DNA from 3 places in the Geodermatophilus sp. SYSU D01119 genome. Region 1 is predicted to be linked to each of the others. Evidence: predicted binding sites of a transcription regulator. Region 1 holds the regulator's gene; each other region holds the start of a gene.
The links. The regulator LexA, encoded in region 1, represses DNA repair genes until DNA is damaged. The targets are predictions, from matches to a motif close to TCGAACANNTGTTCGA.
Positions count from the first base shown of each region.

Region 2: a site for LexA is predicted at 2,434-2,449, ahead of dnaB (replicative DNA helicase). Genes of this name have one in related genera too.
Region 3: a site for LexA is predicted at 2,333-2,348, ahead of ACI79X_RS22330 (DUF222 domain-containing protein). Genes of this name have one in related genera too.

Region 1 is NZ_JBJGYL010000046.1:33-5,183, reverse strand. It holds gene hflX (GTPase HflX) at 1-924, shown strand, start outside; gene ACI79X_RS22595 (phosphatase PAP2 family protein) at 1,036-1,785, shown strand; gene ACI79X_RS22590 (hypothetical protein) at 1,757-2,833, shown strand; gene lexA (transcriptional repressor LexA) at 2,931-3,734, opposite strand; gene ACI79X_RS22580 (LysM peptidoglycan-binding domain-containing protein) at 4,028-4,672, shown strand.
Region 2 is NZ_JBJGYL010000030.1:56,159-61,309, forward strand. It holds gene ACI79X_RS19800 (single-stranded DNA-binding protein) at 1-325, shown strand, start outside; gene rpsR (30S ribosomal protein S18) at 364-600, shown strand; gene rplI (50S ribosomal protein L9) at 603-1,058, shown strand; gene ACI79X_RS19815 (helix-turn-helix transcriptional regulator) at 1,208-2,056, opposite strand; gene dnaB (replicative DNA helicase) at 2,545-3,915, shown strand; gene ACI79X_RS19825 (Ig-like domain-containing protein) at 4,131-5,151, shown strand, end outside.
Region 3 is NZ_JBJGYL010000043.1:21,805-26,955, reverse strand. It holds gene ACI79X_RS22340 (phosphotransferase) at 1-1,430, opposite strand, end outside; gene ACI79X_RS22335 (SDR family oxidoreductase) at 1,442-2,188, opposite strand; gene ACI79X_RS22330 (DUF222 domain-containing protein) at 2,353-3,759, shown strand; gene ACI79X_RS22325 (HNH endonuclease signature motif containing protein) at 3,756-4,397, shown strand; gene mgrA (L-glyceraldehyde 3-phosphate reductase) at 4,438-5,151, shown strand, end outside.

The sequences.
Region 1 (5,151 bases):
GGCAAGGCCCAGGTCGAGCTGGCGCAGATGCAGTACATGCTGCCGCGCCTGCGCGGCTGGGGTGAGTCGCTGTCCCGGCAGGCCGGTGGCCGCGTCGCCGGCGGTGGCGGCATCGGTACCCGTGGTCCCGGTGAGACGAAGATCGAGACCGACCGGCGGCGGATCCGCGCGCGGGTGAGCAAGCTGCGCCGCGAGATCGCGGGCATGGCGACGGCCCGGGCGACCCAGCGCTCCGCGCGCGGCCGCAACGCCGTCCCGAGCGTGGCGATCGCCGGCTACACCAACGCCGGCAAGTCGAGCCTGCTCAACCGGCTGACCGGTGCGGGCGTGCTGGTGGAGAACGCGCTGTTCGCCACCCTCGACCCGACGGTGCGCCGCGCCCAGTCGCCCGACGGCCGCGAGTACACGCTGACCGACACCGTCGGGTTCGTGCGGCACCTGCCCCACCAGCTCGTCGACGCGTTCCGCTCGACGCTGGAGGAGGTGGCCGGCGCCGATCTGCTGCTGCACGTGGTCGACGGCTCGGACCCCGACCCGCTCGGCCAGATCGACGCGGTGCACGTGGTCCTGCAGGAGATCGACGCCGCCGCGGTGCCGGAGCTGATCGTCGTCAACAAGGTCGACGCCATGACCGAGGACGACGTGCTCACCCTGCGCCGGGCGCTGCCGGGCGCGGTGTGGGTCTCCGCCCGCACCGGCGAGGGCATCGAGCAGCTGCGCGAGATCGTGTCGGCGCGGCTGCCGCACCCCGACGTCGAGGTCGACGTGCTGGTGCCCTACGACCGCGGCGACCTGGTGGCCCGGGTGCACCGCGACGGCGAGGTGCTCAGCGAGGAGCACGAGGCGGCCGGCACCCGGCTGACCGCTCGCGTCGACGGCGGCCTGGCCGCCGCGCTCGAGCGGTTCGCCGTCCCCGTCGCCTGACCGCTCCCCCCGCTGCCCGCCCGGGTGGCCGGCTCCCGCCGGTCGCCCGGGCGGCTCGCCGTCCCCCGTTCGGGAGGTCACGGGCGGGTCACGGGCCGGTACCGTGACGTCGTGACCAGCGGCCGTGTCATGAGCGGCGCCGTGCGGGGCGGGACGCCGGCCGACGGCGACGCGCCGGCGCCGCCGCCCGCCGCGCGCGCGGGCCGGCCGCCGTGGTGGCTGCTGCTCGTCGCGTTCGCGGTGACCGTGGCGGTCACCGTCGACCTGCTCAGCCGCGGCGTCCTCGAGCGGCTGGACCTGCAGGTCTCCGAGGTCGTGAGCAGCTGGGACCTGCGGAACTCGCCCGCCTACTGGCCGGTCTGGGTGGTCACCCAGATCGGCGGGCGCGGCACCATCCTCATCGTCTTCGCCGGCCTGGTCGCCTGGCTGTGCCTGCGCGGGCGCACCCTGCTGCCCCTGGTCCGGGTGCTCACCGCCCTGGCGCTGCTCACCGTGGTGGTCTACGCCTTCAAGTTCGGCACCGGCCGGACCGCGCCTGCCTACCCCGGCTCCTTCTTCCACCGCGACGGCGCGAGCTACCCCTCCGGGCACGTGGCCAACGCCGTGCTCATGTGGGGTGTGGCGCGCTGGCAGGCGGCCGAGTACGGGCTGCCCGCGCGCGTGCAGCAGGTGCTGTGGTGGCTCGCGGTGGTCGGGCCGGTCGTCACCGGGGTGGCGATGGTGTCGCTGGACTTCCACTGGGTCACCGACGCGGTCGTCGGCGCGGCGGTCGGCCTCCTGCTGCTGGGCGTGGTGCACGCACTCGATGCGACCGTCCTGTCACGCTGGGCGAGTGCCCGAGCCGGCCGTCCCCCCGCCTAGCGCCGCCGCGCGTGCGGGACGGGCCTCGGCGGCCGTCCTCGCCCTGGCCCTGCTGCCCGCGCTGGGAGCCGCTCCGGCCGCCCGCGCGGAGGAGCCGGCGGCGCCGTCGGTGCGCTGCCAGGTGACCGACCCGCGGCTGGCCGAGCTGTCCGGGCTCGTCGACGTCGGCGAGCGGATGCTGGCCATCCCCGACGGCGGTGACCAGGTGACCGTCGCGGTGCTCGACGGCGGCTGCGCGGTCGTGGACGTGACCACCGCGCCGCTGGACCCCTACGACCCCGAGGACCTCGGCGTCGGCGCCGACGGCACCGTCTGGCTGGCCGACACCGGCGACAACAACGCCACCCGGGCGACCGTCGCGCTCATCGCGCTGCGCCCCGACGGCGGCACGGCGCTGTACCGGCTCACCTACCCGGACGGCCCGCACGACGCCGAGGCGCTGCTGGTCGCGCCCGACGGGACGCCGTACATCGTGACCAAGGAGGTACTGGGCGCCAGCCACGTCTACCGCCCCGCGGCACCGCTGGTCGACGGCGGCACGGTGGCGCTGGCCGACGTCGGCACGGTGACCTTCACCCTCACCGGCACGCCGGGCGGGCCGGTCGGGCGCGCGGGACAGCTGCTGGTGACCGGCGGCGCGGTGGCGCGCGACGGCAGCCGGATCGCCCTGCGCACGTACACCGACGCCTACGTCTGGCCGCTCGCCGGCTCCGACGTCCCCGCCGCGCTCGCCGCCGACCCGGTGCGCGTGGCGCTCCCGGACGCGCCGCAGGGTGAGGCGGTGTCCTTCACCGCCGACGGAAGCGCGCTGCTGGTCGCGGGGGAGGGCGTGCCCGGCGACGTCACGCTCGTGCCCGTCCCCGCGGCGACGGCCGCACCGGCGACGTCCGCGGCCACGGATGCCGGGCCGTCGGGCCTGCTCGACGGCGGCGAGGACGGCACGCCGCCGGTGGCCGCGGGACTGCTCGCCGCGGCGGTGGCCACGCTGCTGGTCTGGCTCGTCGGGCGGCTGCGCCGTCGGAGCGCGGCCGACCAGCCCTCCGCCTGACGCGCCCACGCCCCGCCGACCGCCCGGGGGAGGGCCGCCCGCACGTACCGGCCCGTCCCGGGGCCGGGCCCGCCCGCGCCGGCCCCGGGACCCGCCGTCAGACCCGGCGCAGGACGGTGACCACCCGGCCGAGGATGGTCGCCTCGTCGCCCGGGATGGGCTCGTACGCCGGGTTGTGCGGCAGCAGCCACACGTGCCCGTCGCGCCGCTTGTAGGTCTTCACCGTGGCCTCGCCGTCGAGCATCGCGGCCACGATCTCGCCGTTCTCCGCCGTCGGCTGCTGGCGCACGACGACCCAGTCGCCGTCGCAGATGGCCGCGTCGACCATCGAGTCACCGGCGACCTTGAGCATGAACAGCGTGCCGTCGCCGACGAGCTCCCGCGGCAGCGGGAACACGTCCTCGACCGCCTGCTCGGCCAGCACCGGGCCACCGGCGGCGATCCGGCCGACCAGCGGGACGTAGGTGGGTGCGGTGGTGCCGTCGGCGGCAGGGGGGGCGGCCGGGGTCGACTCCGCGCCGGCGTCGCCCGGCAGGCGGACGTCGAGCGCGCGGGGGCGGTTCGGGTCACGCCGCAGCCAGCCCTTCTTCTGCAGCACCGACAGCTGGTGGGCGACCGAGGACGCCGAGGACAGCCCGACCGCCTCGCCGATCTCCCGGACCGAGGGCGGGTAGCCGCGGCGCTCGATCGAGTCGCGGATGACCTCGAGGACCCGGCGCTGGCGCTGGGTGAGCCCGTCGCCGGCCTCGGCGCGGTCGGGGAAGGTGCGCACCGCGGCGGTGCCCGTGGCGGTGCCCGCGCCGTCGGCGTCCGCTCCCCGCCGGGCAGCCGGGCGGCGCGTCGTCGTGCCCCGCGCCGTCTCGCCGTCCGTGCGCCGGCCGGTCCCGCTCGTGCCCGCCACGTCTCCTCCTCGCCGGCCGCGTTCCACGACCTGTCTCCTGCCCGGTTCCCGCGCCGCCCGGGGAGCCGCCCGTGCTCCCGGGAGGACCGGGGGCCGGGCGGACGGGGGTCCCGCGGGGGACACCGGGCGGACGGGGTGCTGCTCGGACCGTAGCGCCTCGCGGCCGCCACTTCAAACGTGTGTTCGAAGCGGTCGCGGTGTCGTGTCGACCTCGTCGGGGGGATGCGGTAGACATCGCACAGACGTTCGAATCGAACGCGTGTTCGAGGTCGGTCGACGAGGAGGAGCGGGTCATGGGCGGCGTGCGGCAGGCAGTGCTCGAGTTCGACGCGGCGGTGCGGGTGCCGTGGCGGCCGCTCCTCGACGAGCGGGCGGCGGCGCCCGCCCCCCGCCGGGCCCCGGCCCGCCGGCCCGCCGCCGCGACCCCGGGGGAGGCCGCGGCCCTGCCGGGCTCCGGCCCCCGCGTCGCCGGGTACCTGCGCCCGGTGCCCGACCGGCCGGCCGCCGCGGCGCCGCGGGGCACCGGCCCCGCCGCCGGTCCGGCGGCCGAGGGGCCGCGCGCCCGGCGCGACCCGGCCCGGCCGGGGGGCCGCCCGATGCGGGCGGAGCGCGCCCGCGGGAGCGGCCGGCGACCCGGCGCCCCGGCGCCGGCACCGGTGCGGCTGACCCGTCGCGGGCGCCGGCTCGTCGCCGTGCTGGTGCTCGCCGCCGGGGTGGGCGGCGCGGTGCTGGGCCGGGAGGTCCTCGCGCCCGACGAGGGGCTGCAACTGGCCGCCGGTAGCAGCGTCGTGGTGGGGGAGGGGGACACCGTGTGGTCGATCGCCGCGGAGGTGGCCCGCGACGACCAGGACGTCCGCGCCGTCGTCGACGCGATCGAGGCGCTCAACGACCTCGAGGGCTCCGTCGTCGAGGTCGGCCAGGTCCTCCGGCTGCCCTGAGTCGGGCCCCAGGTCGGCGGAGGCCGCAGGAGTGCGGAGGTCGGAGAAGTGACGAGAGCTGCGGCGGGAGTTCGTCAACCATCGGCCCCCGGTCGCTCACCCGCCGAGGTCGGATCGGCACCTACGGTCAGGAGCGTGTCAGCAGCCGTGAACAGCAGGGCCGCGGTGTCCTTCGGGTCCCCGCAGGACGTCGAGGTGCTCGTCGAGGGCGCCTGGGTGCCGGGCGCGATGCTCGGCTGGCGGCACGACGCGTCCGGCGCGTGCGAGGCCTGGGTCCGGCTGCGGGCCGACGTGCCCGGCGTCGTCGAGGGCGCCGGCGCGTGGGTCGGCCTGGCCGACGTGCGGCTGCCCGAGCGCCACCTGGCCCTCGCCGCGGAGCCCGGGGGGGGGGGGGGGGGGGGGGGGGGGGGGGGGGGGGGGGGGGGGGGGGGGGGGGGGGGGGGGGGGGGGCCGGGCGCGCCGGGGGGGCGGGGGGGGGG
Region 2 (5,151 bases), on a different contig from region 1:
CTGCAACGTCTGGCGGCAGGCGGCCGAGAACGTGGCCGAGTCCCTCACCCGCGGCTCGCGGGTCATCGTCTCGGGGCGCCTCAAGCAGCGCTCGTTCGAGACGAAGGAGGGCGAGAAGCGCACCGTCATCGAGCTCGAGGTCGACGAGATCGGTCCCTCGCTGCGCTACGCCACCGCGAAGGTCACCCGTGCCGCCCGCGGTGAGGGTGGCGGCGGCGGTGGCGGCGGCTTCGGCGGCGGTGGCGGTGGCGGCTTCGGTGGTGGCGGCGGCGCGAGCGACCCGTGGTCGACGCCCGCCGGCCCGTCGGACGAGCCTCCTTTCTGATCCTCTCTACCCAGCTCTAGTCGTACCTGGAGAACCCAGTGCCCAAGCCCCCCGTGCGCAAGCCCAAGAAGAAGGTCTGCCAGTTCTGCAAGGACAAGGCGACCTACATCGACTACAAGGACACGACCCTGCTGCGGAAGTTCATCTCCGACCGCGGCAAGATCCGTGCCCGCCGCGTGAGCGGCAACTGCAGCCAGCACCAGCGGGACGTCGCCACGGCCGTCAAGAACAGCCGTGAGATGGCCCTGCTGCCCTACACCTCGACGGCGCGCTGACCATGAGCACCCAGAAGCTGATCCTGACGCAGGAGGTCACCGGTCTCGGGTCCTCCGGTGACACGGTGGAGGTCAAGGGCGGCTACGCCCGCAACTACCTCCTGCCCCGCGGTCTGGCCATCGTCGCCACCCGCGGTGCCGAGAAGCAGGTCGAGTCGCTGCGCCGGGCGCGTGCCGCCCGCGAGGTGCGGTCGCTCGAGGAGGCGCAGGCCGTGGCCGGCCGCCTCTCCGGCCTGACCGTCCGGGTGCCCGCCCGCGCCGGCGACGGTGGCCGCCTGTTCGGCCGCGTCACCACCGCCGACGTCGCCGCTGCCGTCACGGCCGCCGGTGGCCCGGAGCTCGACCGCCGCCGCATCGAGCTGCCGAGCAGCATCAAGACCACGGGCCAGCACACCGTCACCGTGCGGGTGCACCCCGAGGTCAGCACCCCGCTGGCCATCGAGGTCGTCGCCGGCTGACGCAGCACAGCACCGCCCGAGGGGGTGTCGGACACCACGTCCGGCGCCCCCTCCGGCGTCCTCGGGGCGGTGTGGGCCCGCTGGACCGCCCGGCCGTCCCGGCGGTCCTGGCGCCGGCCGGGCGGGCTCCTGGCACCTGAGGCGGGCGCTCAGGCCCCCGACGGCGTCCCCAGGTCCTGGCGGCCCACCACCGACAGCAGCTCCAGCTGCCCGACGGCGGCGCTACCGGGCGGCGCGGTGAAGAACAGCAGCCGCTGGCGGCCGTCGTCGCTGACCAGGCGCTGGCAGTCGAGCTCCAGCACGCCCAGCGTCGGGTGCACGATCCGCTTGCGGACGCTGCGCCGCACGGCGACGTCGCCGCTGGCCCACAGCGCCGCGAACTCGTCGCTGGCGGCGTGCAGGCGCTCCACCAGGTCCTCGGCCTCCTCGTCGCGCCCCCGGCGGGCGACGGCGGCGCGCAGGTCGGCGACGGTCTCCCGCGAGTGCCGCGGGTGGTCCTCGGCGGGGTAGAGCGCCCGCGCCGCGGGGTCGGTGAACCAGCGGTAGACGAAGCTCGCGGCCGGCCAGGTCCGCGGCCCGGCGTCGCCGAGCAGTGCCTCGGCCATGGGGTTCTGCGCGAGGGTCACGTCGAGGTCGGTGATGACCCGCGCAGGCGTCGCCCCCAGGCGGTCGAGCAGGGTGAGCATCGCCGGCTGCACGTGCCCGCTGCCGCCCGACGACGGCGGAGCGAGGCCGGCCAGGTGGAACAGGTGGTCGCGCTCGTCGCCGTCGAGCCGCAGCGCGCGGGCCAGCGCAGCGAGGACCTGCGGGGACGGGTGCGTGGCCTTCCCCTGCTCGAGCTCGGTGTAGTACTCGACCGAGGTGCCGGCCAGCCGCGCCACCTCGTCGCGGCGCAGGCCCGGGACCCGGCGGCGCGGGCCGGCGGGCAGGCCGACGTCGGCCGGGCGGACCCGGCCGCGCCGGGTGGACAGGTAGCTGCCGAGGTCCGCGGGGTCCACCCGACCAGTCTCCCGTGCTGCGCGCCGGGCCGCCCGGGGGTCCCGCGGACCCGGGCGGGACCCGGCCCGCGGGCTGCTGGGACCGGTGTTCCGGACGGGACGACACGACACGCCCGGACGTCGGATCACACGACTTCTTCGTGTCCACAGCCCGTGGGCGGAGCGCCCGCAGGTGACACCCGCAGGACCCGCGGATGGCCGGTCGGTGTCCCGTCCGTCTCCACATGTCGACTCGGGCTGTCCACCGACTTGTCCACAAGTTGTGCAGAACGCGGTGCACACGGGTGTTGGACGGACCCGCCGTCGACTTCCTACGGTCCTCTGCGGCACCGGGTACCGGCGGCGGGAACTGTCGGTGGCGCCCGGTAGCAACGTGCCCGGACGGACGTTCGGGCACGAGCGTCGCGCGTCCTGGTGCTCCCCCACCGGGCCCGGGCCCTGCGCCCGGGCTGTGTCCGCGCGCGCCCACGAGCAGAGGGAGGTACCAGGTGGCGGTCGCCGACGACTTCAGCCGTCCGCAGGCGACGGCGCCGGAGTACGACCGGCAGCCCCCGCAGGACGTCGCCGCCGAGCAGTCGGTGCTCGGCGGCATGCTGATGAGCAAGGACGCCATCGCCGACGTCGTCGAGCAGCTGACCGGCAACGACTTCTACCGGCCGGCGCACCAGGTGATCTACGACTGCATCCTCGACCTCTACGGCCGGGGCGAGCCGGCCGACGCGATCACCGTCGCCGCCGAGCTCAACCGCACCGACCAGCTGTCGAAGATGGGCGGCGCGGTCTACCTGCACACGCTCATCGCCTCGACGCCCACGGCGGCCAACGCCGGCTACTACGCGCAGATCGTCGCCGAGCAGGCCACGCTGCGGCGGCTGGTCGAGGCCGGCACCCGCGTGGTGCAGCTCGGCTACGGCGCGGCGGGTGGCCGCGGCGACGTCGACGACATCGTCGACCGCGCGCAGCAGGAGATCTACGAGGTCACCGAGAAGCGCATGAGCGAGGACTACGCGCGCCTCGAGGACGTCCTGCAGCCCACGATGGACGAGCTCGACGCCATCGCCTCGCGCGGCGGCACCGCCCGCGGCGTCCCCACCGGCATCCGCGACCTCGACGAGCTGACCAACGGCCTGCAGGCCGGCCAGATGGTCGTCATCGCCGCCCGTCCCGGTGTGGGCAAGTCGACCCTGGGCCTCGACATCGCCCGGTCGGCCACGGTGAAGCACCACATGCCCGCCGTCATCTTCTCGCTCGAGATGAGCAAGCACGAGATCACCATGCGTCTGCTGTCGGCCGAGGCGAAGGTGCCGCTGCACCACATGCGCGCCGGCACGCTCTCCGACGAGGACTGGTCGAAGCTGGCCCGCCGGATGGGCGAGGTGGCCGACGCCCCGCTCTACATCGACGACTCGCCGAACATGACGATGATGGAGATCCGGGCCAAGGCGCGGCGCCTGAAGCAGCGCAACGACCTCAAGCTCGTGGTCATCGACTACCTCCAGCTCATGACGTCGGGCAAGCGCGTCGAGAGCCGCCAGCAGGAGGTCTCGGAGTTCTCCCGTGCGCTCAAGCTGCTGGCCAAGGAGCTCGAGGTCCCGGTGATCGCGATGTCGCAGCTCAACCGTGGTTCGGAGCAGCGTCAGGACAAGAAGCCGATGCTGTCCGACCTGCGTGAGTCCGGCTCGATCGAGCAGGACGCCGACATGGTGATGATGATCCACCGCGAGGACATGTACGAGAAGGAGTCCCCGCGGGCCGGCGAGGCCGACATCATGCTGGTCAAGCACCGCAACGGCCCCACCGCGAACGTCACCGTCGCCTTCCAGGGCCACTACAGCCGCTTCGTGGACATGGCCAACTAGGCCGCCGGGCACTCCCGCGCAGCCGACACGGAGCCCCCGCAGCGGCCCGGAGCACCCCGCTCCGGGCCGCTGCGGCATCGCCGGGGCGGCCGGTGCCGGGCCGGCCGACCCCGGTGTTCCACGTGGAGCCGGCAGTGCTGCAACACCCGCCGGTTGTGATACGGCTCACCGGGGGCTAGGAAGGACCGGTTCGTCCCTTCCACCTGGAGAAGCCTGTGCAGCAACGACGCTGGCACCGGGCGACCTCGTCGCTCCTCGGTGCGCTGGCCCTCACGGCCACCCTCTCGGTCACCGCGACCCCCGCGCTGGCCGCCCCGCAGAAGGCCGAGCCCCTCTCGGTCTTCCCGTCGAACTCCCTCACCGTCCGCGACCCGGCCCAGCTGACCGGGCGGCGGGTCGCCCTGCCGACGGCCGACTGCGGGGCCCCGGTCACCTGTGGCCTGGTGCAGTCGCTCAACCAGCTCGACGGCTTCGACCTCGACCCGCGGATCGCCGTGCGGTTCAGCTCGCCCGTCGACCCGGCGGCGACCGCCGCGCGCATCACCGTCCAGGAGGAGCACGGCGGGTGGCGCACCGGCGCCGACCGCGTCGTGTGGGACCCGGCCACCAACACCCTCTACGCCCATCCGGCCGAGCAGCTCGCGCCCGGCACGACGTACCGGCTCAAGGTGCAGGGCGGCCCCGACAACAAGGCCACCCAGGACACCTTCACCACGCTGAGCGCGACCGACGGCCTGCTCGACCTGCGCCGGCAGATCGAGAGCGGCGCGGCGCTCCGCGCGCAGGGCATCGTGCCCGGCCTGCGGATCGAGGGCGTCTTCCCGGCCGCCGGCACCACGGTCCAGCAGCTCCAGGACCGCGGCGCCGCCGACCAGACCGTCCCGGTCGTGCTCCCGCCGTACCCGGCCGGCAGCACGCTGGTCTTCGGCTCCTACGAGGCGCCGTCATGGCTGCAACCCGACGTCTCCATCCGGCAGACGCCCACCCGCGACGGCGGCCCGGCGCCGGTCGGCAAGGCCCGGCTGCCCATCGTCGCCGTCCTCCCGCCGGGCACGTCCCCGACGGGCGGCTGGCCGACGGCGGTGTTCGGCCACGGCTTCACCGCCTCGACGACGAGCGTGTTCCTCGCGGCGGTCGGCAACGCCAACGCGGGCCTGGCCACGATCGGCACCAACGTCGTCGGTCACGGCTACGGCCCCGGCAGCGAGTGGGTGGTCACCAGCGGCGGCCAGACGA
Region 3 (5,151 bases), on a different contig from region 1:
CCGTCGGGCGCGACGCGCAGCAGCCCGCGGTCGTGGTCGCAGACCAGCACGGCGCCGTCGGGCAGGGGCTCGACGCCGAGCGGCCGGCCGCCGGTGCGGCCGACCTCCGTGCGCTCCCCGGTGCGCACGTCGACGCGGACGACGCTGCCGTCGCGCAGCCCGGTGACGGCCAGCCCGGCGTCGTCGAAGACGACGTCCTCGGGGCCGGTGTCGCCGGGGTCGAGCCGGCGGGCGACGCGCAGCGGGGCGGTGGGGCCGCGGTCGGTGAACCTCGGCGGGGTCCACCGGCGCGGGCGGATCCGGCGCCGGGTGAGCAGCGGGCTGCCCACCTGCGCGGCCGCGCAGTCGGGGGTCAGTCGCTCCGCCCGCGCGATGACCCGGCGGCAGCGCAGCTCGAGCAGCCGGACGGCGACGCCGAAGGAGCGGAACGCCGGGTTCGTCGTCTGGCCGGCGCGGTAGCGGGCGTAGACCTGCTGGGCGATGACCGCGACGCGGAACAGCCCGAACACCTCGTACCAGGCCCACTCGGCGTTCGTGACCCGCTGGCCGGTGCGCGCGCAGTAGTGGGCGACGACCTGCTCGCGGGTCATCATCCCGGGCAGCGTCGTCGGCTGGCGGCTGAACCGGCGCACCAGCGGGCCGTCGTCGGCCTGGATCCAGTAGCCGAGGGCGCTCGCGAGGTCCATGAGCGGGTCGCCGACGGTGGCGAGCTCCCAGTCGAGCAGCCCGGCCGGGCGGGTGGGGTCGGCGGGGTCGAGGACGACGTTGTCGAAGCGGAAGTCGTTGTGCACGAGGGTGTGCGGCCGGTCGGCGGGCTGGTGCGCGGCCAGCCACGCCGTCACGCGCGTGAAGGAGGGCACGTCGCGGGTGCGGGCCCGCGCGTAGCGGCCCGTCCAGTTCTCCACCTGGCGGCGCACGTAGCCGGGTCCGCGGTCGAGGGCGGCCAGCCCGGCGGCGTCGACGTCGACCCGGTGCAGGTCGACGAGCAGGTCGACGACGTTGCGGCACAGCTCGGCGACCTGGTCGCGGTCGAGGTCGACGCCGGGCGGCAGGCTGCGACGGGGGATCGGCCCCTCGATCCGCCGGACGACGGAGAACGGCGTGCCGACGACGGCGGTGTCCTCGCACAGCGCGACCGTGCGCGGCACGGCCGGCAGCACCCGGCCCAGCGCCTCCTGGATGCGGTACTCGCGGGCGACGTCGTGCGCGGTGCCGGTGTGCTGCCCGCGCGGCGGCCGGCGGAGCACGAGGTCGCCGTCGGGGTAGCGCAGCAGGTAGGTGAGGTTGGAGACGCCGCCTGCGAACTGGCGCACCTCGGGGACGGCGGAGAGGTCGACGCCTGCGCGCTCCGGGTCGGCGTGCCGCGCCAGCCACGCGGCGACGGCGTCGACATCGACGGCGTCCTCGGCGCGGACGGGACGGGCGTCCACGGCGGCCCCGCTCACGTGAGCCGCCGGACGACCGACAGGGGCAGGACCCGCATCGCGACCCCGATCGGCACCCACGGCCAGGCGGGCACGTACGCCTTGGCCTTCCGCGCCTCGATCGCCTCGACCATCGCGCGCACGCCGGTCCCGGTGTCGACCATGAAGCGGGTGGCCTGCTGCACGTGCTCGTTCATCTCCGAGCGGATGTAGCCGGGGTAGACGACCGAGACGTCGACGCCGGGGATGCGCTCGGAGCGCAGGCCCTCGGCCAGCGCGGCGACGCCGGCCTTGGTGGCGGCGTAGGTGGTCATGCTCCTCCGCATCCCGCGCAGCGCCGACATGGAGCTGACGAGGACGAGGTGGCCGCGCTGCTGGCGGCGGAATACCTCGAGCGCCGCCTCGCACTGCGCCAGCGCGCCGACGAAGTTGGTCATCGCGGTCTCGCGGTTGGCGTCGGCACGGCCGGTCCCCAGCGGCGCGCCCTTGCCGAGGCCCGCATTGACGACAACCCGGTCGAGGCCGCCGAACGCCTCGTCGAACCGCCGGAAGACGGCGGGGACGGCGTCGGCGTCGGTGACGTCGAGGGCGGCGGTCTCGACGCGCCGGCCGGTCCGCTCCCGGATCTCCCCGGCGAGGGCGTCGAGCCGGTCGGTGCGGCGGGCGCACAGGGCGAGGTCCCAGCCGCGGGCGGCGAACTGCCGCGCCATCTCCGCGCCGAGCCCCGCGCTGGCGCCCGTGATGACGACGGTGCCGCTGCCCATGCCCACCCCTGTCCGATCGGTCCGGTTCCGTACCGGGCCAGCATGGGCGAGGGGAGTCCGGGTCCGGACGGCGGGGTCCGGTTGCGCCGGTCCTCCCTCTGACCTGGCCTTTCATCGGTCCACAGGCCTTGTCCGCCATCTGCTTCGAACGTATGATCGAACCCGTGACGACGGTCCTACCCGCTGCGGCGCCCGCGCCGCCGGTCGGGTGGGCGTCCGGGCCGCTGGGGCTGGTGCAGGCCGCCGATCGTGAGGTGTCGCGGCAGTCGGCGCTGCGGTACCGGGCGGTGGCGGCGTTCGCGCTGTCCCGTCCGGCGTCGGCCGATCGGCCGCAGGGGACGCGGGGGGCGATGGCGGCCGAGCGGTGGGCGGTGCGGCCGGAGCTGCTGCGCTCGGTGAGCGAGTGGGCCACCCAGGAACTGTCGATCGCGCTGTCGCTGACCGCGACGGCGGCCGAGTCCCTCCTGACCACCTCCCTCACCCTGGTGCACCGGCTGCCGGCCACCCTCGACGCGCTGGAGACCGGGGCGGTGCACGCCGGTCACGTGAGCGCGCTGGTCGACCACGTCGCCCCGGTCGCCGACGACGCCGTGCGGGCCGCGCTGGAGCGGGACCTGCTCGCGTGGGCGTGCCGCCGGGGCACCGTGTGCACGCCGGCGCAGCTGCGCGACAAGGCCCGCCGCGAGGTGCTCGAGCGGAAGGCCCGGTCCGCGGCCGACGACCTGGCGCGGGCGGTCACGCGGCGCGGGCTGTCCTGCCGCCCCGACAGCTGCGACGGGATGGCCGTGGTCTCCGCGCTGCTGACGACACCCGAGGCCGCCGCGCTGATGGCCGCGCTCGGTGCCTACGCCGACGCATTGCCCGACGACGGCCGCACGCGCGGGCAGAAGATGGCCGACGCGCTGCTCGACCTGGTGCTCCGGCCCGGGGAGAACGGGCTGTCCCCGGTCCAGGTGGTGCTCACCGTGGTCGCCCCGGTCGGGGCGCTGCTGGGCGGGGACCAGCCGTGCGAGATCGACGGCCAGGTCGTCCCCGCCGAGGTCGTGCGCGCCCTGCTCGCCGCCCTCGCCGGCGTCCGCGTCACGGTCACCGAGGAGACCGCCGCCGAGGACACCGCTGCCGAGGACACCGATCCCTCGGAGCCGACGACCTCCGGCACCGCCACCTCCGGCACCGCCACCTCCGGCACCGCCACCTCCGGCACCGCCACCTCCGGCACCGCCACCTCCGGCACCGCCACCTCCGGCTCCGCCGCCGGCGTGAGTCTCGTCAAGGGCGAGGATCCGCTGCGTGGCCTGAGCGACGCCGCCATCGCCCAGCACGTCGCCGAGATGGAGGCCGACGCCGCCTGGTGGGCGCAGATCGAACGCCGCGTCGCCACCGGTGAGCTCTACGCCGGCCTCGACCCCGCCTTCGACGACACTCCCTGGCCACCGCCCGGGTGGTCACCACCGTGGGACGACCCCGAGCCCGACCTCGACCTCGGCGACCCGGCCGATCCCCGGCCCGGCACCCCGCCGGCACGAGAACCCGTGCCCGACGGGTGGTGGCGCGCGCCGATGACGCGGTGACCGCGGCCGGCTCCGCGCTGCTCGCCGCGCAGGAGGCGGTCGGCCACGCCCGCTGCCTGGTGGCCACCGCCGAGCGCGCCGACGCGAGCGATGAGGGCGCCTGGGCGGACGGTCCGGCCGGCCGCGTGACCGCGGCGGCTGACGCGGTCACCGCCCTGGCCGCCACGACCGAGGACGCCCGTCTGGACCTGGCCGACCTGCTGCACCGCACCGCCGGCGGCGGGCTCGCCGACCGGCCCCGGATCGCGGTCACCGACGCTCTCACCGGCGCCCTCCTGGCCCTCACCGACCTGCCGGAGCTGCGCCGCGCCGCCCGCGCCAGCGCCGGCCTTCCCGCACCGCGCGAGACCGACCGCCACCGGCCCGGTGCCGCCCTCGACCGGCACGTCCGCGCCCGCGACCGCCGCTGCCGCTTCCCCGGCTGCCGCCGACCCGTCCCGAGAAAGGGCGAACTCGACCACGCCACCCCCTGGCCCCTCGGCGCGACCAGCGCGGCCAACCTCACCGGCTCCTGCACCGGACACCACCGCGGCAAGCACCAAGCCGCCGGCTGGACCCACACCCTCGCCCCCGACGGCACCCTCACCGTCACCACACCCAGCGGCCTCACCGCCACCACGCAGCCGCCGCCCTGGTGACCCGGCGCGGCCCGGAGACGCGGGAGGCAGGATCGACGTCATGACGTATGCCGCCGCCGAGAACCGCTACGACTCCATGACCTACCGCCGCACCGGCCGCAGCGGGCTGGACCTCCCGGCCGTCAGCCTCGGCCTCTGGCACAACTTCGGCGACGACGTCCCGCTCGACCGCCAGCGCGCCATCCTGCGTCGGGCGTTCGACCTCGGGATCACCCACTTCGACCTGGCCAACAACTACGGCCCGCCCTACGGCAGCGCCGAGACCAACTTCGGCCGGCACCTGCGCGACGACTTCCGCCCCTACCGCGACGAGCTCGTGCTCTCCACCAAGGCCGGCTGGGACATGTGGCCCGGCCCGTACGGCCAGGGCGGCGGGTCGCGGAAGTACGTGCTCGCGAGCCTCGACCAGTCGCTGACCCGGATGGGCCTCGACTACGTCGACGTCTTCTACTCGCACCGCCCCGACCCGACGACGCCGCTCGAGGAGACGATGGGCGCGCTCGACACCGCCGTCCGGTCGGGCAAGGCGCTCTACGCCGGCATCTCGTCGTACTCGCCGCAGGACACCGCGAAGGCCGCCGCGATCCTCGCCGACCTCGGGACGCCGCTGCTCATCCACCAGCCCAGCTACTCGATGCTCAACCGCTGGGTCGAGACCGAGGGCCTGCTCGACACCCTCGCCGACGTCGGCGCCGGCTGCATCGCCTTCTCGCCGCTGGCGCAGGGGATGCTCACCGACAAGTACCTCGACGGC